Regions from separate parts of the Streptomyces sp. NPDC034086 genome, predicted to be linked through region 2. Evidence: riboswitches for the same ligand, from Rfam matches in the RefSeq annotation. Region 2 holds a riboswitch; the other holds the start of a gene.
What was found. Region 2 has a riboswitch for glycine ahead of gcvT (glycine cleavage system aminomethyltransferase GcvT). Riboswitches for the same ligand answer to the same signal wherever they lie in the genome.
Positions count from the first base shown of each region.

Region 1: linked by a shared signal. The riboswitch ahead of gcvP (aminomethyl-transferring glycine dehydrogenase) and the one ahead of gcvT (glycine cleavage system aminomethyltransferase GcvT) in region 2 are both predicted to bind glycine.

Region 1 is NZ_JBVISM010000009.1:240,703-251,720, reverse strand. It holds gene ACZ514_RS21880 (FHA domain-containing protein) at 1-288, shown strand, start outside; gene ftsR (transcriptional regulator FtsR) at 358-1,122, shown strand; gene ACZ514_RS21870 (bifunctional nuclease family protein) at 1,186-1,659, shown strand; gene ACZ514_RS21865 (MerR family transcriptional regulator) at 1,844-2,482, shown strand; gene ACZ514_RS21860 (DNA polymerase IV) at 2,566-3,966, shown strand; gene ACZ514_RS21855 (PRC-barrel domain-containing protein) at 3,963-4,319, opposite strand; glycine riboswitch at 4,443-4,541, shown strand; gene gcvP (aminomethyl-transferring glycine dehydrogenase) at 4,738-7,623, shown strand; gene ACZ514_RS21845 (DUF5999 family protein) at 7,766-7,954, opposite strand; gene ACZ514_RS21840 (hypothetical protein) at 8,215-8,835, opposite strand; gene ACZ514_RS21835 (glutamate-cysteine ligase family protein) at 9,329-10,864, shown strand; gene ACZ514_RS21830 (CPBP family intramembrane glutamic endopeptidase) at 10,979-11,018, shown strand, end outside.
Region 2 is NZ_JBVISM010000002.1:723,098-734,115, forward strand. It holds gene glyA (serine hydroxymethyltransferase) at 230-1,486, opposite strand; gene gcvH (glycine cleavage system protein GcvH) at 1,502-1,882, opposite strand; gene gcvT (glycine cleavage system aminomethyltransferase GcvT) at 1,962-3,077, opposite strand; glycine riboswitch at 3,256-3,359, opposite strand; gene ACZ514_RS08730 (AAA family ATPase) at 3,617-4,252, shown strand; gene ACZ514_RS08735 (enhanced serine sensitivity protein SseB) at 4,392-5,126, shown strand; gene ACZ514_RS08740 (enhanced serine sensitivity protein SseB C-terminal domain-containing protein) at 5,189-5,929, shown strand; gene ACZ514_RS08745 (ABC transporter permease) at 6,551-7,543, shown strand; gene ACZ514_RS08750 (ABC transporter substrate-binding protein) at 7,638-9,353, shown strand; gene ACZ514_RS08755 (ABC transporter permease) at 9,559-10,560, shown strand; gene ACZ514_RS08760 (ABC transporter ATP-binding protein) at 10,590-11,018, shown strand, end outside.

The DNA of each region.
Region 1 (11,018 bases), on a different contig from region 2:
GTGCGGCGCGGGCCCAATTCGGGCAGCCGGTTCCTGCTGGACGGCGAACTGACCACTGCGGGCCGGCACCCGCAGAGCGACATCTTCCTGGACGACATCACCGTGTCCCGCCTGCATGTCGAATTCCGCCGGAGCCCGGAGGGCGGCTTCACCGTCGCCGACGTGGGCAGCCTCAACGGCACGTACGTGAACCGCGAGCCGATCGAGTCCGTCGCCCTGCACAACGGTGACGAGGTGCAGATCGGCAAGTACCGGCTGGTCTTCTACGCGAGCCTGCGGGGCGCCTGACCCCCTCGGACACCGTCCGGGGGGAACCCCACCCCCGGACACCCTCCGGGGGGACCCAGGGAAGGTTCCATGCTGCGTACCCCGACGGGCGGTGCCCCGAAGAACGGCACCGCCGGCTCGGCCGGACAGCTGGTCAGCATCGGTACGGTGCTGACCACGCTGCGGGACGAGTTCCCCGAAGTCACGATTTCGAAGATCCGCTTCCTGGAGGCGGAGGGTCTGGTCGAGCCCCGGCGCACACCTTCCGGATACCGCAAGTTCAGCGCGGCGGACGTCGAGCGGCTCGGACGCATCCTGCGCCTGCAGCGGGACCACTACCTCCCGCTGAAGGTCATCCGGGAACAGCTCGACGCGCTCGACCGCGGAGAGCAGATCCGCATCCCCGCGCCCGCCGCGCACGGGGAGTCGGTGGATCCCGCGCAGCCCTCCGCCGGGGGCGCGGAGACCGGCGGGGAGCGGCCGACGGCGGCCCGGGTGGGCCGGGCGGAGCTGGTCGCCGCCGCCGAGGTGGACGAGGCGCAGCTCGAGGAGTGGGAGTCGTACGGGCTCGTCTGCGAGGCGCCGGGCGGCGGGTTCGACGCCGCGACCGTCACCGTGGCCCGGCTGATCGCGGATCTGGGCCGGTTCGGTCTCGAGCCCCGGCACCTGCGGGGCATGAAGGCGGCCGCCGACCGGGAGGCCGGCCTGGTGGAGCAGCTCGTCTCCCCGCTGCGCCGGCACCGCAATCCGCAGACCAGAGCCCATGCCGAGGCCACCATGAGGGAGCTGGCGGGGCTCTCCGTACGGCTCCACGAGGCCCTGGTCCAGGCCGCTCTCGGGCTGCGTCCGCACTGACGGGACGGGTCCCGGGGGAGCCCCGACTACCCAAACCTGCCGGGCAGGTCCTAGGGTTGCTGTGTGAACGAGCTCGACGTTGTGGGTGTCCGGGTGGAAATGCCCTCCAACCAACCGATCGTGCTCCTGCGTGAAGTGGGAGGCGACCGGTACCTCCCCATCTGGATCGGTCCTGGGGAGGCGACCGCCATTGCCTTCGCGCAGCAGGGCATGGCCCCTGCCCGGCCGCTGACGCACGACCTGTTCAAGGACGTGCTGGACGCGGTCGGCGAGGAGCTCACCGAGGTCCGGATCACGGATCTGCGGGAGGGCGTCTTCTACGCGGAGCTGGTCTTCGCCAGCGGGGTCGAGGTGAGCGCGAGGCCGTCGGACGCCATAGCGCTGGCTCTGCGCACGGGAACGCCGATCTACGGCAGTGACGGCGTGCTGGACGACGCCGGAATCGCCATTCCCGACGAGCAGGAGGACGAGGTGGAGAAGTTCCGCGAATTCCTCGACCAGATCTCGCCCGAGGACTTCGGAACGGGCCCCCAGTAGCCGCGCCGACGGCCGCGTCATCCACCGGGAACTGTCAGCCCATTCAAGTAGCCTTTCCCCGCAATGGGGTACGGGAAACCACTCTCAGGGTGATTATCACTCGGCGTGCCGAGTGTGGCGATCGTTGACGCACCCCTGGTCACTGCCTACCTTCGAGGTGGCAGGTCAAGGACGGAGGGTCGGCGTGAGGATCACGGGCGACGGTACGACCGGGGGCACCCCCGCGCGGAGCGATGGTGGGCCGTACCCGCTGCACGGTGGTGCGGCGGGTTCCGTGCACCGTCAGCCGGCGCCCGCGCCGGTCGGACCGGGAAACGACGGCCCGGTGTCCGAACAGGTCGGTTACCGCGGACCGACGGCGTGCGCCGCCGCGGGGATCACGTACCGGCAGCTCGACTACTGGGCGCGGACCGGGCTGGTGGAGCCGAGCGTGCGGCCCGCGTACGGTTCCGGTACCCAGCGGCTGTACAGCTTCCGCGACGTGGTCGTCCTGAAGATCGTCAAGCGCTTCCTGGACACCGGGGTGGCGCTGCAGAACATCCGCACCGCCGTGCAGCACCTGCGCGACCGGGGCTTCTCCGACCTGGACCGCATGACGCTGATGAGCGACGGCGCGACCGTGTACGAGTGCACCTCGCCGGACCAGGTCGTGAGCCTGCTCCAGGGCGGGCAGGGCGTCTTCGGCATCGCGGTCGGCGTCGTCTGGCGCGATGTGGAGAACGCCCTGGCGCAGCTGCACGGCGAGCGCGTGGACACCGGGGAGACCCTGGTCGGCCACAACCCGGCCGACGAGCTGGCCGCCCGCCGGAACCGGGCCGTCTGAGCCCGCGCCCGCGCCCCTCCGGCGGGACGCGGGCCGCGGCGACGGATACCGCGTTGTCAGTAGCATGGGGCAGCATCGGTACGGTGAGAGCCGCGCCGACCATCCTGCACCTGGACATGGACGCCTTCTACGCCTCCGTCGAGCAGGCGTCGAAGCCCAGTCTGCGCGGGAAGGCCGTCATCGTCGGAGGGCTCGGGCCGCGCGGGGTCGTGGCCACCGCCTCGTACGAGGCCAGGCGGTTCGGGGTGCACTCGGCGATGCCGACCGCGCAGGCCCGCCGGCTCTGCCCGAACGGTGCCTACCTGATCCCGCGCTTCACCCTCTACCGCGAGGTCAGCGAGCTGGTCATGGGCCTGCTCCGGGAGCTGTCGCCGCTGGTGGAGCCGCTCAGCCTCGACGAGGCCTTCGTCGACCTGGAGGCGGGCGGGGCCGCCTTCGACTCGGCGAGCGCCCGCGCCACGGGGGAGCGTCTGCGGGCGGACATCCTGGCCCTCACGGGGCTCAGCGCCTCGGTCGGGCTCGCCGGGTCCAAGATGCTGGCCAAGGTGGCCTCGGAGGAGGCCAAGCCGGACGGACTGCTGCTGATCGAGCCCGGGACCGAGCGCGAGCTCCTCGCGCCCATGTCGGTGCGCACCCTGCCGGGTGTCGGGCCGGCCACCGGGGAACACCTGCGCCGGGCCGGGATCACCACCGTGGGGGAGCTGGCCGAGGCGGGCGAGGACGAGCTGGTGCGGATGGTGGGGAGGGCGCACGGGGTGGGGCTCCACCGGATGGCGCTGGGTCTGGACGACCGGCCGGTGGTCGCCGAGCGCGACGCGAAGTCCGTGTCGGTCGAGGACACCTTCGACGTGGACCTGCACGACCGGGTACGGATCCGGAACGAGGTGCAGCGGCTCGCGGACCGCTGCGTGGGCCGGCTGCGCGGCTCAGGGCACTCGGGGCGGACGATCGTCCTGAAGGTCCGCCGGTACGACTTCTCGACCCTGACCCGCTCCGAGACGCTGCGGGGGCCCACCGACGACGCGGCCGTGGTGCGCGAGGCGGCCGCGCGGCTGCTGGAGGGCGTGGACACCACCGGCGGCGTGCGGCTGCTGGGGGTGGGGGTGACGGGGCTCGCGGACTACACCCAGGAGGACCTGTTCGCCCAGGCGCTGGCCGCCGCCGCGGAGGCGGAGGAGGCGGGCGCGGGGGCCGCAGGAGCCGGCGAGGACGCCGCGGAGTCCTCCGGGGCCGGGGAAGTCCAGGAGGAGCCGGCGGAGGCCCTGGAGGGCACCGGGGCCGCTCCCGTGCGGCACTGGGCCGCCGGGAGCGACGTACGGCACGCGGTGTACGGGCCCGGGTGGGTGCAGGGCAGCGGGGTCGGGCGGGTGACCGTACGGTTCGAGCAGCCCGGTTCGGCCCCGGGCCGGGTCCGCACCTTCCGGCTGGACGACCCGGAGCTGGAGGCTGCGGACCCGCTGCCCCTGGTGGGGGACGGCTCTTAAGGCACGTCCCCCGGGCGGGGGTGCCGGAAGTCGGAGGGGAGGGCCACGTCGAGGCCGTAGTGGTGGTAGAGCCGGAGCTCCTGTTCGGGGGAGAGGTGGCGGCCGACTCCGAAGTCGGGGGCCTCCTTGATCAGGGAGCGTTCGAAGGGCACGCGCAGGGCGTCGTCCACCACCTCGCTGGGTTCCAGGGGGACGAAGGCGTCGCGGCCGAAGAGGCCCGTCCGCACTGCGGCCCACTCCGGGACGCCGGTGGCGTCGTCGAGGTAGACCTCGTCCACGGTGCCGATCTTGGCGCCGTTGCGGTCGAACGCCTTGCGGCCGATCAGGCTGCGCGGATCGATGTCGGTCTGCACGGTCCCTCCGTACGGTCGCAGTGATGCAGAGCTCATCCGTCATGACTACAAAAGTGCATATTTGAAGAGGGGGCCACTCGAGGGAGGGTCGAGATCCTCGCTGGTAGGCTGGGTGACGGCTGTTGACCCTGTGCGGGAGAGTCCTCCGAGTGAGTACGACGGAGGCGCCGAAGGAGCAAATCCTCCCCGGAATCTCTCAGGCATACGTACCGCACGTGACGAGGCCACTCTGGAAAGCAGGGGCAGGCTCCGGACCCGCAGTACCGGTGCTTCTCCTCACCGACGGTGAAAGCCGGAGCTCTCGGGCGAACCCCGCGGCTCCGGTGAAGCTCTCAGGTTGAGATGACAGAGGGGGAGGCCGTCCGGGTGCCCGCGCCGTGGTGCCCCTCGCAGGTCATACGACCAGGAGGCCTCCGTTATGACCGCCAACCGCATTCCGCTCTCCCAGCTCGAGCGGGGCATCCCCTTCGAGCAGCGTCACATCGGCCCGGACGCCGAAGCGCAGGCGAAGATGCTCGCCCAGGTGGGCTACGGCTCCCTCGACGAGCTCACCGCCGCCGCGGTGCCGGATGTGATCAAGACCGCCGAGGCGCTGAACCTGCCCGGCGCGCGCACCGAAGCCGAGGTGCTGGCCGAGCTGCGCTCGCTCGCCGACCGCAACCAGGTGCTCTCCTCGATGATCGGTCTCGGCTACTACGGGACCTTCACCCCGCCGGTGATCCTGCGCAACGTCATGGAGAACCCGGCCTGGTACACGGCCTACACCCCGTACCAGCCGGAGATCTCGCAGGGCCGCCTCGAGGCGCTGCTGAACTTCCAGACCCTCGTCGCCGACCTGACCGGTCTGCCGACCTCCGGCGCCTCCCTGCTCGACGAGGGCACCGCGGCCGCCGAGGCCATGTCGCTGGCCCGCCGCGTGGGCAAGGTCAAGGACGGCGTCTTCCTCGTCGACGCCGACGCGCTGCCCCAGACCATCGCCGTGATCGAGACCCGCGCCGAGCCCACGGGCGTCGAGGTCGTCGTCGCCGACCTGTCCGAGGGCATCCCGGCCGAGATCGCCGAGCGCGGTGTCTTCGGCGTGCTGCTCCAGTACCCGGGCGCCTCCGGCGCCGTCCGTGACATCAAGCCGGTCATCGACCAGGCGCACGAGCTCGGCGCGATCGTCACCGTCTCCGCCGACCTGCTGGCCCTGACGCTGCTGACCTCCCCCGGCGAGCTGGGCGCGGACATCGCCGTCGGCACCACCCAGCGCTTCGGCGTCCCGATGGGCTTCGGCGGCCCGCACGCCGGCTACATGGCCGTCCAGGCCAAGCACGCCCGCTCGCTGCCCGGCCGCCTCGTCGGCGTCTCCGTGGACGCGGACGGCAACAAGGCGTACCGCCTGGCCCTGCAGACCCGCGAGCAGCACATCCGCCGCGAGAAGGCCACCAGCAACATCTGCACCGCGCAGGTGCTGCTCGCCGTCATGGCCGGGATGTACGCGGTCTACCACGGCCCGGACGGCCTGAAGACGATCGCCCGCCGCACCCACCGCTACGCCGCGCTCCTCGCCGCCGGCCTGACGGCCGGCGGGGTCGAGCTGGTCCACGGCTCCTTCTTCGACACCGTCACCGCCCGCGTGCCCGGCAAGGCCGCCGAGGTCGTCGCCGCCGCCCGCGAGGGCGGGGTCAACCTGTACCAGGCCGACGCCGACCACGTCTCGGTCGCCTGCGACGAGACCACGCGCCGCGCCGACCTCGAGGCCGTCTGGGCCGCCTTCGGCGTCACCGCGGACATCGAGGCCCTGGACGGGACCACCGCCGACGCGCTGCCCGAGGGCCTGCTGCGCTCGGACGCGTACCTCACGCACCCCGTCTTCCACCAGCACCGCTCCGAGACCGCGATGCTGCGCTACCTGCGCAAGCTCTCGGACAAGGACTACGCGCTGGACCGCGGCATGATCCCGCTGGGCTCCTGCACCATGAAGCTCAACGCGACCACCGAGATGGAGCCGGTCACCTGGCCCGAGTTCGGCCAGCTGCACCCCTTCGCCCCGGTCGAGCAGGCCCAGGGGTACCTCACGCTCATCAACGAGCTGGAGGAACGTCTCTGCGAGGTCACCGGCTACGACAAGGTCTCCATCCAGCCGAACGCCGGCTCCCAGGGCGAGCTCGCCGGCCTGCTCGCGGTCCGCGCGTACCACCGCGCGAACGGCGACGAGCAGCGCACCGTCTGTCTCATCCCGTCCTCCGCGCACGGCACCAACGCCGCCAGCGCCGTGATGGCCGGCATGAAGGTCGTCGTCGTCAAGACCGCCGACGACGGCGAGGTGGACGCGGACGACCTGCGCGCCAAGATCGAGCAGTACCGTGACGAGCTCTCCGTGCTGATGATCACCTACCCGTCGACGCACGGTGTGTTCGAGGAGCACGTCGCCGACATCTGCGCCCAGGTGCACGAGGCCGGCGGCCAGGTGTACGTGGACGGCGCGAACCTGAACGCCCTGGTGGGCCTCGCCAAGCCGGGTCACTTCGGCGGTGACGTCTCGCACCTGAACCTGCACAAGACCTTCTGCATCCCGCACGGCGGCGGCGGCCCGGGCGTCGGCCCGGTCGGTGTCCGGGCCCACCTGGCCCCGTACCTGCCCAACCACCCGCTCCAGCCGGCCGCCGGCCCGGAGACGGGCGTCGGCCCGATCTCGGCCGCGCCGTGGGGTTCCGCGGGCATCCTGCCGATCTCCTGGTCGTACGTCCGCCTGATGGGCGGCGAGGGCCTCAAGCGCGCCACCCAGGTGGCGGTGCTCGGCGCCAACTACATCGCCAAGCGCCTGGAGCACCACTACCCGGTGCTCTACACCGGTCCGGGCGACCTGGTCGCGCACGAGTGCATCATCGACCTCCGCCCGCTGTCGAAGGCCACGGGCGTGAGCGTCGACGACATCGCCAAGCGCCTGATCGACTACGGTTTCCACGCGCCGACCATGTCCTTCCCGGTGGCCGGCACGCTGATGATCGAGCCGACGGAGTCCGAGGACCTCGTCGAGATCGACCGCTTCTGCGACGCGATGATCGCCATCCGTGCCGAGATCGAGCGGGTCGCGGGCGGTGAGTGGCCGGTGGACGACAACCCGCTGGCCAACGCCCCGCACACCGCCGCGGCGCTGGGCGGCGAGTGGAACCACCCGTACACCCGCGACGAGGCCGTCTTCCCCGGGGGCGTCTCCGCCGCCGAGAAGTACTGGCCGCCGGTGCGCCGGATCGACGGCGCCTTCGGCGACCGGAACCTGGTGTGCTCCTGCCCGCCGCTGGACGAGTACGACCACTGACACGGCGGCCGTCCCGTCGCTGACGGGTCGGTGACACGGTGAAGGGGCCGGTCCCCGGAGCATGGGGCTCCGGGGACCGGCCCCTTCTTCTCGTCGTCCGTTCTTCGTCCGTGCGTCCCTCGCCGCGCGGTCAGGCCCCGTGCTAGGCCACCGCGAGCGGGCGGTGCGGAGCGATGATCTGGCCGTCCGGCAGCAGCTCACCGGTGTCCTCGAAGAGCAGGACGCCGTTGCACAGCAGGCTCCAGCCCTGTTCCGGGTGGTTGGCCACCGGGCGCGCGGCCTCCCGGTCGGCGGATTCTGATGACGGGCAGGCAGGCTGGTGCTGGCACATGGATGGGTTCTTTCGCTGCGGTGTGGTCTGTTCGCTACGGCTCGATGCGTGGTTCATGGCCGTCCCCCTGGGTCGTCCCCGCACCTGCGGGGAGGATGTCCTCAGTGTTGCCCCAGGACGGCTGCTTCGCAGGTATTTCCCGGCAGCTGTCCTCTTGGAATGAGGACGCATCACCCGTGCGGGCGGTTCACGCCAACTCCCCTGTCATTTCGGGTGGTTCGCATTGGCCCGAGCGGACTAGGCCGAATGGGTCACCCGGGTCAAGCCGCCGGGGCCGCCAGGGTGGGCGGGGCCGGCGGGGCCGCCCGGGTCAGCCGGTGGGTCAGTACGGGCAGCAGCTCCGAAACGGGATGCGGCCGGAAGGGGGCGATCCCGGGCGGCGCCGGGGCCAGCGGGACCAGCAGGTCGGCGGCGGCGGGGAGGCCGGCGGCGGCGTCGGCGCCCACCGCCCCGTGCAGCCACAGGGTCAGCATGTACAGCTCGGGCACGGACAGCAGCCGGGGCTGGTAGGCCTTGCCGAGCGACTCCGCCTGGCGCAGGGCGCGTTCGGTGGCGGCGACGTAGGGGCCCTCGAAGAAATGGGAGAAGACCCAGCCGTCCGGGGTCAGGCGGGTGTCGGCCGCCGCGATGAAGCGGTCGCCGCTGCGGATCAGGAACCGCCAGCCGGTGAGCCGGGTGCGGGGCGGGCGGCCGGCGGCCGTGTGGCCGGACACGCCCAGCCGGTCGAGCACGTGGACCGGAAGCGCGAGTTCGGCGGTCATCGGGCCCTGGACCGAGCGCAGGGCGGGGGTGTGCGCCTCGTGGACGGCGGTGGGGGAACCGAGTGCCGCGAGGACGCTGCGCAGGGCGGGCGCGGGAGCCGGGGGGACATGCAGCGGCATGGTGGGTCGCCTCTCACTTGGGAGACCGGTGGTACGGGGGAAAGTGCGGACGGAGCTGTCGCATTCTGGGGTCAGAGGTGGGCTTTGGGGCAATGGCCGCGCGCCCACTCTCTGCCTCGTTTGCGGAGTTTATACGACATGTGTTCACGCAGTGTTTCGGCTAGCCGTCCCGCCTATTGCCGGCAAGGCGTCTTCCGGTCCCGCTGTCATGGTATTCATGCCGGTTGCGCGTGAACAGACCGCGCTGACCTGGAAGGTTACCGGAAAGGCGCTCGGCTGGAAAGCTTCGGTAATCCGCAACCGGCAAACCCCAGGGGGAATTTGCGTCCGGTGGGTTGCCAGGCGAATGTGCCGGAGCGCCCATCTGGCCATACCGGCGCACGCTCCCCGCCAAGCCCCCGCCCTCGCGTTATGGATCACGGGGCTTGGGCATCATCGACCGTAACGCGCGCCCGGGTGCACTGGGCCCGGCCACTCGAGGAGGGACGCTTCGATGGGGGAGAAGGTCGTGGCAGGCGGATTCGACCTGTCCGATCGGCATCGGTATCGGAGGAAGCTTCACGAGTGCCTGGAGGGGCTGGAGCGGCTTCTGGCGGAGAAGAGGTTCGATCGTCCCAAGAACATGATGGGGCTGGAGATAGAACTGAATCTCGCCGGTTCCGACGGTATGCCGCGCATGGTGAATGCGCAGGTGCTGGAGCGGATTGCGAGCCCCGATTTCCAGACGGAACTCGGAATGTTCAACCTGGAGGTGAACGTACTCCCGCACCGGCTCGAAGCGCGGGTATTCGACCAGCTCGCCGAGGAACTGAGCGCCGGACTGAACTACGCCCACCGCCAGGCCGTGGAGATCGACGCGGGCGTCGTGATGATCGGGATCCTGCCCACGATCTCCCGCGCGGACCTGGCCCTGGCCAACCTCTCGGCGGTGGACCGCTACTCCCTGCTCAACGAGCAGATCCTGATGATGCGGGGAGAGGACTTCCGGCTCGACATCGACGGCGTCGAGCGGCTGACCTGGAGCACCGGGTCCATCGTGCCGGAAGCCGCCTGCACCTCCGTGCAGCTGCACCTCCAGGTCACCCCGGCCCGCTTCGCCGACGTGTGGAACGCGGCGCAGGCGGTGACCGCCGTACAGATAGCGGTGGGGGCCAACTCGCCGTTCCTGTTCGGCCGGGAACTGTGGCGCGAGTCGCGCCCGCCGCTGTTCACGCAGGCCACGGACACCCGGCCGCCCGAGCTCCAGGCACAGGGGGTACGGCCAAGGACCTGGTTCGGGGAGCGCTGGGTGGACTCGGTGTACGAGCTCTTCGCCGAGAACGTCCGCTACTTCCCCTCCCTGCTGCCGATCTGCGACGAGGAGGAACCGCTGCGGGTGCTCGCCGAGGGCGGGGTGCCGAGCCTCCAGGAACTGGTGCTGCACAACGGCACGGTCTACCGGTGGAACCGGCCCGTCTACGGCGTCGCCGACGGGGTTCCGCACCTGAGGGTGGAGAACCGGGTCCTGCCCGCCGGGCCCACCGTCGCCGACGTCGTCGCCAACGCCGCCTTCTACTACGGGCTCGTACGGACCCTCGCGGACGAGCAGCGCCCCGTGTGGACCCGGATGTCCTTCGCGGAGGCGGAGGCCAACTTCGACGCCGCCTGCCGGTACGGGATCGACGCCCGGATCCGCTGGCCGCGCCGCGGCCGGGCCGGCGGACTGGTGAGCGTACCCGCGGTGCGGCTGGTGCTGGACGAGCTGCTGCCGATGGCCGCGGCCGGGCTGGACGCCTGGGGCATCGAGCCCGCCGACCGGGACCTCTACCTGGGGATCATCGAGGAGCGGTGCCGGCGCCGGGTCAACGGGGCGACCTGGCAGGTGGACACGTACCACCGCGCGCTCGCGGGCGGCCTGGAACGCGACGCGGCCCTGGCGGCCACCACCCGGCGCTACAGCGAGCTGATGCACAAGGGGGACCCCGTGCACACCTGGCCCGTGGGCCTGGAGGAGCAGGAGGTGGACGCCACGGCCGCGGTCCGCCGCTGACCGGCCGGCCCGCGGCCCGCCCCGTCCGCCCGCCGCTGCCTCCCTCCCGCCGGCCCCCGCCAGCCCCCGAGGAGGCAGTATGGGGTGGTGGTCGGAACGGGACGGGAGTCAGGCGTGCGGGTCGAGCCGGAGCCGGTGGTCGTGGAACTGCGCG
Region 2 (11,018 bases):
TTGGGCAAAGAGCGCCGGTGGGCGCCCTTGCCCTGCTATAGCAGCGTACGTCGTTCATGCGGGGGTCGGATCCCGCGCCGGGGCGTCGCCCCGAGTGATTTCGGCCTCGGCCGCCCGGGGGACGGGCGTCCGGCCGGGCCGCCGCCGGGCCGGGGCCCGGCGGCGGCCCGGGCCGTGAAAAGGGGCCCGGCCCTGTGCGAGAACACGGCCGGGCCCCCCAGGGCCGCGCCTAGAGCGACGGGTACAGCGGGAACTTCGCGGCCAGGGCCGAGACGCGCGCCTTGAGGGCGGCGGCGTCGTAGTCCGGCTTCAGCGCCTGGGCGATGATCTCGGCGACCTCGGTGAAGGCCTCGGTGTCGAAGCCGCGGGTCGCGAGGGCCGGCGTGCCGATCCGCAGGCCCGAGGTGACCATCGGCGGCCGGGGGTCGTTCGGGATGGCGTTCCGGTTGACCGTGATGCCGACCTCGTGGAGGCGGTCCTCGGCCTGCTGGCCGTCCAGCTCGGAGTCGCGCAGGTCGACCAGGACCAGGTGCACGTCGGTGCCGCCCGTGAGGACGTCCACGCCCACGGCCTTGACGTCGTCCTGCACCAGGCGGGCGGCGAGGATCCTCGCGCCCTCCAGGGTGCGCTCCTGGCGCTCCTTGAACTCCGGCGAGGCCGCGACCTTGAAGGAGACGGCCTTGGCGGCGATCACGTGCTCCAGCGGGCCGCCCTGCTGGCCCGGGAAGACCGCGGAGTTGATCTTCTTGGCCAGCTCCTGCGTCGACAGGATGACACCGCCGCGCGGACCGCCGAGGGTCTTGTGCGTGGTGGTGGTGACGACGTGGGCGTGCGGGACCGGGTTCGGGTGCAGGCCCGCGGCGACCAGACCCGCGAAGTGGGCCATGTCGACCATCAGGTACGCGCCGACCTCGTCCGCGATCCGGCGGAACGCGGCGAAGTCCAGCTGGCGCGGGTAGGCGGACCAGCCGGCGACGATCAGCTGCGGCTTGGACTCCTTGGCGAGGCGCTCGACCTCGGCCATGTCCACCTGGCCGGTCTCGTCGACGTGGTACGGGACCACGTTGTAGAGCTTGCCGGAGAAGTTGATCTTCATGCCGTGGGTCAGGTGACCGCCGTGGGCCAGGTTCAGGCCCATGATCGTGTCGCCCGGCTTCAGCAGCGCGAACATCGCGGCGGCGTTGGCCTGCGCACCCGAGTGCGGCTGGACGTTCGCGGCCTCGGCGCCGAACAGCGCCTTGATGCGGTCGATCGCGATCTGCTCGACCACGTCGACGTGCTCGCAGCCGCCGTAGTAGCGGCGGCCCGGGTAGCCCTCGGCGTACTTGTTGGTCAGGACCGAGCCCTGGGCCTCCATGACGGCGACCGGAGCGAAGTTCTCCGACGCGATCATTTCCAGGGTCGACTGCTGGCGCACGAGCTCGGCGTCGACGGCGGCGGCGACGTCGGGGTCGAGCTCGTGGAGAGGGGTGTTCAGAACGGACATCAGGATCCCCTGGGGTCAGTTACCGGCGGTGAGGGCGGTGTACTCGTCGTAGGAGAGCGCGTCCTTGGGCTCCTCCGACAGGCGCACCTTGAACAGCCAGCCGCCCTCGAAGGGAGCGGAGTTCACCAGGGCGGGGTCGTCCACGACGTCCTGGTTGGACTCGACGACCTCACCGGAGACGGGGGAGTACAGGTCGCTGACCGACTTGGTCGACTCCAGCTCGCCACAGGTCTCGCCCTCGGTGACGGTGGTGCCGGCCGCGGGGAGGTCGGCGTAGACGACGTCACCGAGCGCGTTGGCGGCGAACTCCGTGATGCCGACCGTCGCGATGCCGTCCTCGGTGGCCGACAGCCACTCGTGCTCCTTGGTGTAACGCAGCTGCTGGGGGTTGCTCATGACCTGATTCTCCTGGATGCGGGGAGGTGGATACGAACGGTGGTCTTGCGTGCTGAGACGGTGGAGCCCGGTACGAGGGCTACTTCTGCCGCTTGTAGAAGGGCAGGGCCACGACCTCGTAGGGCTCATGCGTACCGCGAATGTCGACGCCGACGCCGGAGGTGCCGGGCGCGGCGTGCGCCGCGTCGACGTACGCCATCGCGATCGGCTTGCCCAGCGTGGGGGACGGGGCGCCGGAGGTCACCTCGCCGATGACCTCGCCGCCGGCGACCACGGGGAAGCCGGCGCGCGGGACGCGGCGGCCCTCGGCGACCAGACCGACCAGCTTGCGCGGCGGCTTCGTGGCGGCGACCTCGGCGGCGGCCTCCAGGGCGGCGCGGCCGACGAAGTCGCCCTCCTTCTCGAACTTCACGACCCGGCCCAGCCCGGCGTCGAAGGGGGTGAGGGCGGTGGTCAGCTCGTGCCCGTACAGCGGCATGCCCGCCTCCAGGCGCAGCGTGTCGCGGCAGGACAGCCCGGCCGGCACCAGACCGGCGTCCTTGCCCGCCTCGGTCAGCGCCTGCCACAGCTCCACGGCGTGCTCGGGGGAGACGAACAGCTCGAAGCCGTCCTCGCCGGTGTAGCCGGTGCGGGCGATCAGCGCGGGCACGCCCGCGACGGTGCCCGGCAGGCCGGCGTAGTACTTCAGGCCGTCCAGGTCGGCGTCCGTGAGCGACTTCAGGATGCCGGGGGACTCGGGGCCCTGGACGGCGATCAGCGCGTACGCGTCACGGTCGTCGCGGACCTCGGTGTCGAAGCCGGCGGCGCGCTCGGTGAGCGCGTCCAGCACGACCTGGGCGTTGGAGGCGTTGGCGACGACCATGTACTCGGTCTCGCCGAGGCGGTAGACGATCAGGTCGTCGAGGATCCCGCCGTCCTCCTGGCAGATGTGCGTGTAGCGGGCGCGGCCGACGCCGACGGTGGAGATGTTCCCGACGAGCGCGTAGTCCAGGGCCTTCACGGCCTCCGGGCCGGTCAGGGTGATCTCGCCCATGTGGGACAGGTCGAACAGGCCGGCCTTGGTGCGCACGGCGTTGTGCTCGTCGCGCTCACTGGCGTAGCGCAGCGGCATGTCCCAGCCCGCGAAGTCGGTCATGGTCGCACCGAGCGAGCGGTGCAGCGCGTCGAGCGCGGTCAGGCGGGGGGCAGTGCTCATGGGTGTGGCTCCCGGGTCCCAGGGCATGACATGACGAGGAGGTTCCTCCCCATCTGTCATCGGAACCTGAGAGGTTCGCCGAGAGTTCCCGGAGGGGGAACGCCGACTTGCACCTTGGGTGGAGCACGCGCCGGGCCGTCGGGGACGGACGCGGCGGGGGCTCGCTTTTCAGATCTGCCTCATCCACGCGGTACGGGGCCTGAGAGATTCAAGGGAGGTACTTGCTCCTTCGGCGCCCGGGCACGGCCTCGCGGCCTGCCGGGACTCTCCCGCGCGGATTCAAGCGGCCGGTATGCAGTTTGGTGTCCAGATGGCGCACATCATTGCACGGGACGGGCGGGAGGGGGCAGTGGGGCCCGCAAGAACGTGCGGTCCAGGCGGCCCGCGGAGGCCGCCGCGCGCGCCGGCCGGCCGTCCGCGCCGTGGAACGCCCGCCCGCAACCGCGGCCGGCGGATTACCGTCTCTTTACATTCAGTGGGCAAGGGCCCTCGCGGCCCGATTCGGGGGGAGACGATTCACTGTGCGGAGGTTCGGAGTGGTGACGACCACGGGCACGGTCGGGGCGGTCCCGGCACCGCGGAGCGCGGCCCGCCCCGCGGCGGCCGGCGGTCCGGTGCGTGACCTGCGGGGACGGTCCGTGGGGCCGCGGCGGCTCGGCTACGCCGCCGGCGACATCGTCGTGGTGTCCGGGCTGCCGGGCGGCGGCAAGAGCACCCTGATCAAGCGGGCCGCCGAGACCGGCGTCGACTCCCAGGACACCCGCGAGCGCTGGGAGCGCCGCATGCCGTCCGCCCTGCCGTACGCGGTGTACCGGCCGCTGGTGCGCGCCGCCCACTACCGGGGGCTGTGGCGCGAGCTGCGCTCCGGCGCCTCTGTGGTGGTCCACGACTGCGGCACCCAGTCGTGGGTGCGGGCCCTGCTGGCCGCCGTCGCCCGGCAGCGGGGCCGGGCCCTGCACCTGCTGCTGCTCGACACCACCCCCGAGGAGGCCCTGGCCGGGCAGGCGGCGCGGGGCCGCCGGGTGTCGGCCTACGCCTTCGCCCGTCACCGCGGCGCGGTCGCCCGCCTGCTGGCCGCCGCCGAGGCCGGCCGCCCCCCGCGCGGCTGCGCCACGGTCACCCTCCTGGACCGCCGGGCGGCCTCCGCCCTGGACCGCATCGCCTTCGACGCCTGAGGCCCGAGGCCCGACGCCCGACGCCTGAGGCCCGACGCCCGAGGCGGCGGCGTCCGCGAAGCCGCCCGCCCCGGCCCGCCGCCGGAGGCCGGGGTAGCCTCGGGGCGACATCGGCGCGGAACAGGGAGAGCGGGCGCACATGACGGGCAACGGCTGGCCGGCGAACGAGTTGGAGCAGGTGCTCGGAGCGGTGCTCGGCCGGGCGGACGCCGGCCCGCAGATCCTGGAGGCGCTCGGCCGCAGCCGGGTCTGGGTGCCGCTGCCCCGGGGCGGCGGCCCCGACAGCACCTCCCTCGACCTCCCCACGATGCTGATCGGCGGCGAGGCGTACGTCCCCGTCTACAGCTCGGAGGCCCAGTTCCGCTTCGCCGCCGGCCCCGGCATGGACTTCGCGGTCGCCCCCGCGGTCGAGTTCGCCCGCGGCCTGCCCCCGCAGCTCGGCATCGCCCTGAACCCCGAGGGCGCCGTCGGGGTCCCGCTGCCCCCCGCCGCCGTCGCGGAGCTGTGCCGCACCGGCCGTACCGAACTCGACGGCCCGGCCACCGGCGGCCGCGTCCGGCTGTTCGAACCCGACTGGCAGGACGACCCGGTGGACTTCCTCGCCGCCGCCGCCGAGGAGTTCCGGGCCACCGGAGCGGTCGCGGCCGCCCACCGCTGCCTCGCCAGCGTCGAGGGCGGCGACCCCCAGCTCTACATCGGTGTCCGGCTGACGGGATGGGACCCCACGGCGCGGGACGCCCCGCTGGAGGCACTCGGCCGCGCCCTGGCCCGCGTACCGGCGCCCTGGCCGGTGCAGCTGATCCTGCTGGACGCCGCCGAGGACCCGGTCACGGACTGGATTCGTGAGCGCGTACGCCCCTTCTACCTGCCGTAGCGCCGCTTAAGCTGGTCGGGACGTGTGGACGACGGGCGGAAGAAGACGAAGAGGGGTACCGGGTGAGTGCGTCAGGCACGGCCGCGGCCGGGCAGGTCGAGCACATGCTGCGCCAGGTGACTCCCGGGCGCTATGAGAGCTACGAGGCATTCCTGCGCGCCCTCGCCGAGGGCAGGCTGTGGATGCTGCTGTGGCAGGGGCAGCCGGGTTCGCCGGACGCCCAGTACGGCGGCATGGAGGTCGAGGGGCTGGGCTACGCCCCCTGCGTGACCTCCCCGCAGGAGCTGGCCGCGAGCGGCTGGAACCGCGGTTACGAGGTCGTCACCGGCCGGGACATCGCCCGCGCCCTGTACCCGGACCGCTGGGGGCTGTGGATCAACCCGCACGACCGGGGCGGCGGCCTCGGCGTGCCGTGGGCCGACCTGCGCCGCGTCGCCACCGGCCTGGACCGGATGCCGGCGGGGCCGCTGCGGCTGTCCGAGCCGGCCCTGGAACTCCCGCAGTTCTACGGACTGCTGACCCAGCACGCGCACCGGACGCCGGCCGTCAGGTCGCTGCGCCGCGCCTGGGTGCAGCCCTCGCTCGGGTCGGCGTACCTCGCGGTGGGGCTGGACCTGTACGACGCCTCGGCGCCCGCGCTGGAATCCGTACGGGAGATGATGCGCCAGTCGGTCGGCGCCGTGCCCGAGGGGGTTCCGGTGTGCACGGTCGCGCTGGCGGACGAGCACGATCCGGTGGCGATGTGGCTGCGTGCGCAGACCCGCCCCTTCTACGACCGCGAGGGGCAGGCGGCCGCCTACTGACCCGCTCCAGGGGCTCCGGGGGCGCGTTCCCCGAGCTCCCCACAGGGATTCGCCGGGTGCGCCCGGCCCCTGAGACGGGCCCCTCCGACGGACACCGGGCCGCCGGGAACCCTCGTTCCCGGCGGCCTTCGCCTTGTCCGGATATCGCCGCAGACGGGCGTCCAATTGACGCGGTACTCCACTGAGTTGGCCTTGATGTCCGTTTGCGTACCGAACGGACGGTCTTGCTCCGCTGAGCCGTCAGCGGAGTCCGGATAACGGGAACCACGGCCTCAGATCACGGTTGCGCATCCATTCATCTGCGGGTCTGGCGGCTGGTCGAGCGCCCGATGAAGACTCCCCACCCAAGAGCCGGTCAGTCCTCGCGGACGCGGTTCGGCGCGTGGTTCCGCCGTTCGTCCCGACACGGCGCTCCCGCACTTCGCGCACCTCAGCCGCACCGCACCGCCCGCACCGCACCCTGCTCCACCCACAGCACGGCCGCACTGCCAGCACTGCCAGCACCTCGCACCTCGTACGCGTTCACGTGCCCCGAGCACTCGAGCGCCACTCCGCACCAACGCCGCCACAGCGGCGGGCATGGGCCGACCCACCCGTCGGCCGAGAGGGGTCCCCACCACGATGACGGCACCACTGCACGACACGAGCGCGGAAACACCCGCACCCGTGTCCGTAGCCGACGTCCCTGCCAAGGCCATCGAAGGCCGCTCGCCCGGCCGCATCGCCTGGATGCGGCTCAAGCGCGACAAGGTCGCGCTGACCGGCGGCGTGATCGTGATCCTCCTGATCCTGGTGGCGGTCTTCGCGCCGCTGATCGTGAACCTGCTGGGCCACGACCCCAACGAGTTCCACGAGGACATGATCGACCCGGACCTGGGCACGCCGCTCGGCTCCTTCGGCGGCATCAGCTCCGACTTCCTGCTGGGCGTCGAACCGACCAACGGGCGCGACGTGTTCAGCCGGATCGTCTACGGCGCCCGCATCTCGCTGGTCGTCGCCTTCCTGGCGGCCTTCGTCTCGGTCGTCCTCGGCAGCCTCCTGGGCGCCCTCGCCGGCTTCCTCGGCGGCTGGGTGGACGGGATCATCAGCCGCCTGATGGACCTGCTGCTGGCCTTCCCGCAGCTGCTGTTCACCATCGCCCTGGTCTCCGTCGTCCCCAACTCCGTGTGGGGGTTCGAGGGTTCGGGCGTCCGCATGGGCGTGCTCATCCTCGTCATCGGCTTCTTCGGCTGGCCGTACATCGGCCGTATCGTCCGGGGCCAGACGATCTCCCTGCGTGAACGCGAGTACGTCGAGGCCGCGCGCAGCCTCGGAGCCGGCCGCGGCTACATCCTGGTCAAGGAGCTGCTGCCCAACCTGGTCGCGCCGATCCTCGTCTACGCCACGCTGATCATCCCGACCAACATCCTGACCGAGGCGGCCCTCAGCTTCCTGGGCGCCGGCGTGAAGCCGCCCACCGCTTCCTGGGGAAAGATGCTCTCCGACGCCGTCCCCATCTACCAGGACGACCCCATGTACATGGTGGTCCCCGGCATGACGATCTTCATCACCGTCCTGGCGTTCAACCTCTTCGGGGACGGGCTGCGTGACGCACTCGACCCCAAGGGCAGCTGAACCGCTTCTTCGCTTCACCATCTATGGAGGTTGGACAATCGTGATCCGCAGAAAGCAGGCTCTCGCGATCACCGCCGTGATCGCCGCCCTCTCGATGACCGCCGCGTGCGGTGGCGACGGGGACAAGAAGACCGACAGCAAGGCCGACGGCGACAGCGGCAAGGGTTACAGCGGTGCCGCCACCGCCGTGATCAACCCCTCGGAGGACAAGGGCGGCGAGCTCAAGCTCTGGTCCCCGCAGGACGTCGACTACCTCGACCCGGCGCGCGCCTACTACGGCTTCGTGTGGAACATGCAGCGGCTCTACGTCCGCAGCCTGCTCGCCTACGACGCCAAGCCGGGCAAGGACGGCACCAAGGTGGTCCCGGACCTCGCCGAGGCCCTGCCGGTCATCAGCAACGACGGCAAGACGTACACCCTCAAGCTCAAGGAGGGGGTGAAGTTCGAGGACGGCACGCCGATCACCTCGAAGGACATCAAGTACGGCGTCGAGCGCGTCTTCGCCCAGGACGTCCTGTCCGGCGGCCCGACCTACCTGATCGACCTCCTCGACCAGGGCCAGAAGTACCCCGGCCCGTACAAGGACACGGACCCCAACAAGATGGGTCTGAAGACGGTCGAGACGCCGGACGACAGGACGATCGTCTTCAACCTGGCGAGCGCCAACTCGGACTTCAGCTACCTGCTGGCCATGCCGTCCTCCTCGCCGGTCCCGATGGGCAAGGACACGGGCGCCACCTACACCAACAAGCCGGTGTCGACCGGTCCTTACAAGGTCGAGAGCTTCACCGCCGGCAAGGGCGCCACCTTCGTCCGCAACGAGAACTGGGACCCGAAGACGGACCCGATCCGCAAGGGCCTGCCGGACAAGGTCTCCTTCACGGTCACCACCAACCCGGACGACATGGACCAGCGCCTGCTCTCGGGCGACATCGACATGGCCGTCGACGGCACCGGTGTCCAGCAGGCCGCGAAGAACAAGATCCTCAAGGACGCGAACCTCAAGAAGAACGCGGACAACCCCTTCACGGGCTACATCCGCTACTTCGCCTTCCCGCAGACGGTCGCGCCGTTCGACAACATCGAGTGCCGCAAGGCCGTCATCTACGCGGCCGACCCGAAGTCCCTCCAGACCGCCCGTGGCGGCCCGACCAGCGGTGACCTCGGCGCGAACATGCTGCCGGCCGGCGTCCCCGGCTCGGACAAGAGCTACGACCCCTTCGGTCTGACGAAGGGCAAGCCGCAGGAGGCCAAGGCCAAGGAGGCCCTCAAGGCCTGTGGCAAGCCTGACGGCTTCGAGACCACCATCGCGGTGCGCAACAACCGCGCCCCCGAGGTCAAGACGGCCGAGTCCCTCCAGGCCTCCCTCGCCAAGGTCGGCATCAAGGCGACGATCGACCAGTTCGACGGCAAGCTCTCCTCCTCCACGATCGGTTCGCCCGAGAACGTGAAGAAGAAGGGCTACGGCATCATCGTCATGGGCTGGGGCGCCGACTACAACTCCGGTGCGGGCTTCCTGCAGCCGCTGGTGGACGGATCGTTCATCCTGCCGAACGGCAACAACAACTACACCGAGGTCAACGACCCCGAGATCAACGGCCTGTTCGACAAGGCCGCTGCCGCCCCCTCGCCGGAGGCCGCCGCCCCGTTCTACGGGGAGATCAACAAGAAGGTCATGGACAAGGCGCTCTACCTGCCGATCAACTTCGACAAGGCGCTCGTCTACCACAACCCGCGCCTGACGAACGTCTTCTTCAACGAGTCCTTCGGCAAGATCGACCTCGCCACCGTGGGCATCGCGCAGAAGTAGCAGGAGCACAGAAGTAGCAGGCTGCCCGGCGACGAGCCGGGCAGCCGGGCAGCCCGGCCGACCGCCGGGCAGGCAACCGCAACTCAGCACGTAAGTAAGTGCCTTCACCGCACATGCGCTAGTCCGAAGGGCAGGTGAAGGCCGCAGGCGCTGGCCGCCGCCCCCACGAGGGGCGGCGGCCAACAGCCCCGGGCGGCCGACTGCAGTGCTCGTCTACCTCATACGGCGGCTGTTCAACGTCGCCGCCACGCTGCTGGTGGTCTCCTTGGTCACCTTCGGCATCTTCTTCGCGGTCCCGAAGCTGACCGGCAGCGATCCCGCGCTCATGTACGCCGGCCGGGAGACCAACGAGACCGCCCTGGCGGGCATCCGCGTCAAGATGGGCTTCGACAAGCCCATCTCCGAGCAGTACCTGCTCTTCGTCAAGGGCATCTTCGCCGGCCGCGACTACGACGGCGGCACCGAGATCACCCACTGTGCGGCTCCCTGCTTCGGCTACTCCTTCAAGACCGAGGCGCCCGTCTGGGAGACCATGATGGACCGCATCCCGGTCACCCTCTCGCTCGCCCTCGGCGCGGCCGTGATCTGGGTGATCGCCGGTGTGGCCACGGGTGTGGTCTCCGCCCTCAAGCGCCGCACCGCCATCGACCGCACCGTCATGGTCGGCGCGCTCGCCGGCGTCTCCCTGCCGATCTTCTTCACCGGCATGGTGGCCCCCGCGATCTTCGTCTACAGCCTCGGCTGGCTGGACGTCTCCAACTACAAACCCCTCACCGAGGATCCGCTGGCCTGGCTCAACAGCCTGATCCTGCCCTGGGTCACCCTGGCCTTCCTCTTCGCCGCCACCTACGCGCGCATCACCCGCGCGACCATGCTGGAGGTGCTCGGCGAGGACTACATCCGCACCGCCCGGGCCAAGGGCCTCAAGGAGTCCGTGGTCATCCGCAAGCACGCCCTGCGCTCCACGCTCACCCCGGTCGTCACGATGTTCGGCCTCGACCTCGGCGGGCTCCTCGGCGGCGCCGTGCTCACCGAGACCACCTTCAACTTCCAGGGCCTCGGGACGGCGGCCGTCGCCGCCATCAGCGCCGGCGACCTCCCCGTGATCATGGGAGTCACCCTGCTCGCCGCACTGTTCGTGGTGATGGCCAACCTGATCGTGGACCTGCTGTACGCCGTCATCGACCCGCGCGTGAGGCTGACGTGACCAAGAACGATTCCGACCAGCCGGCCTTCGTGCCCGAGCAGGGCGGCGCGCGCGACGCGGCCCCCTTCCTCTCCGTGCGCGACCTCAAGGTCCACTTCCCGACCGACGACGGCCTGGTGAAGTCCGTCGACGGCCTCTCCTTCGACCTGGAGCGCGGCAAGACCCTCGGCATCGTCGGCGAATCCGGCTCCGGCAAGTCGGTGACCTCGCTGGCCATCATGGGCCTGCACCGCACCGGCAACGCGCGCAGCCGCCCGCACATCTCGGGCGAGGTCGTGCTCGACGGCGAGGACCTGGTCAGCGCCGACGCCGACCACGTACGCCGGCTGCGCGGCCGCAAGATGGCGATGGTCTTCCAGGACCCGCTGTCGGCGATGCACCCGTACTACTCGGTCGGCAAGCAGATCGTCGAGGCGTACCGGACCCACCACGACGTGGACAAGAAGAAGGCCCGCGCC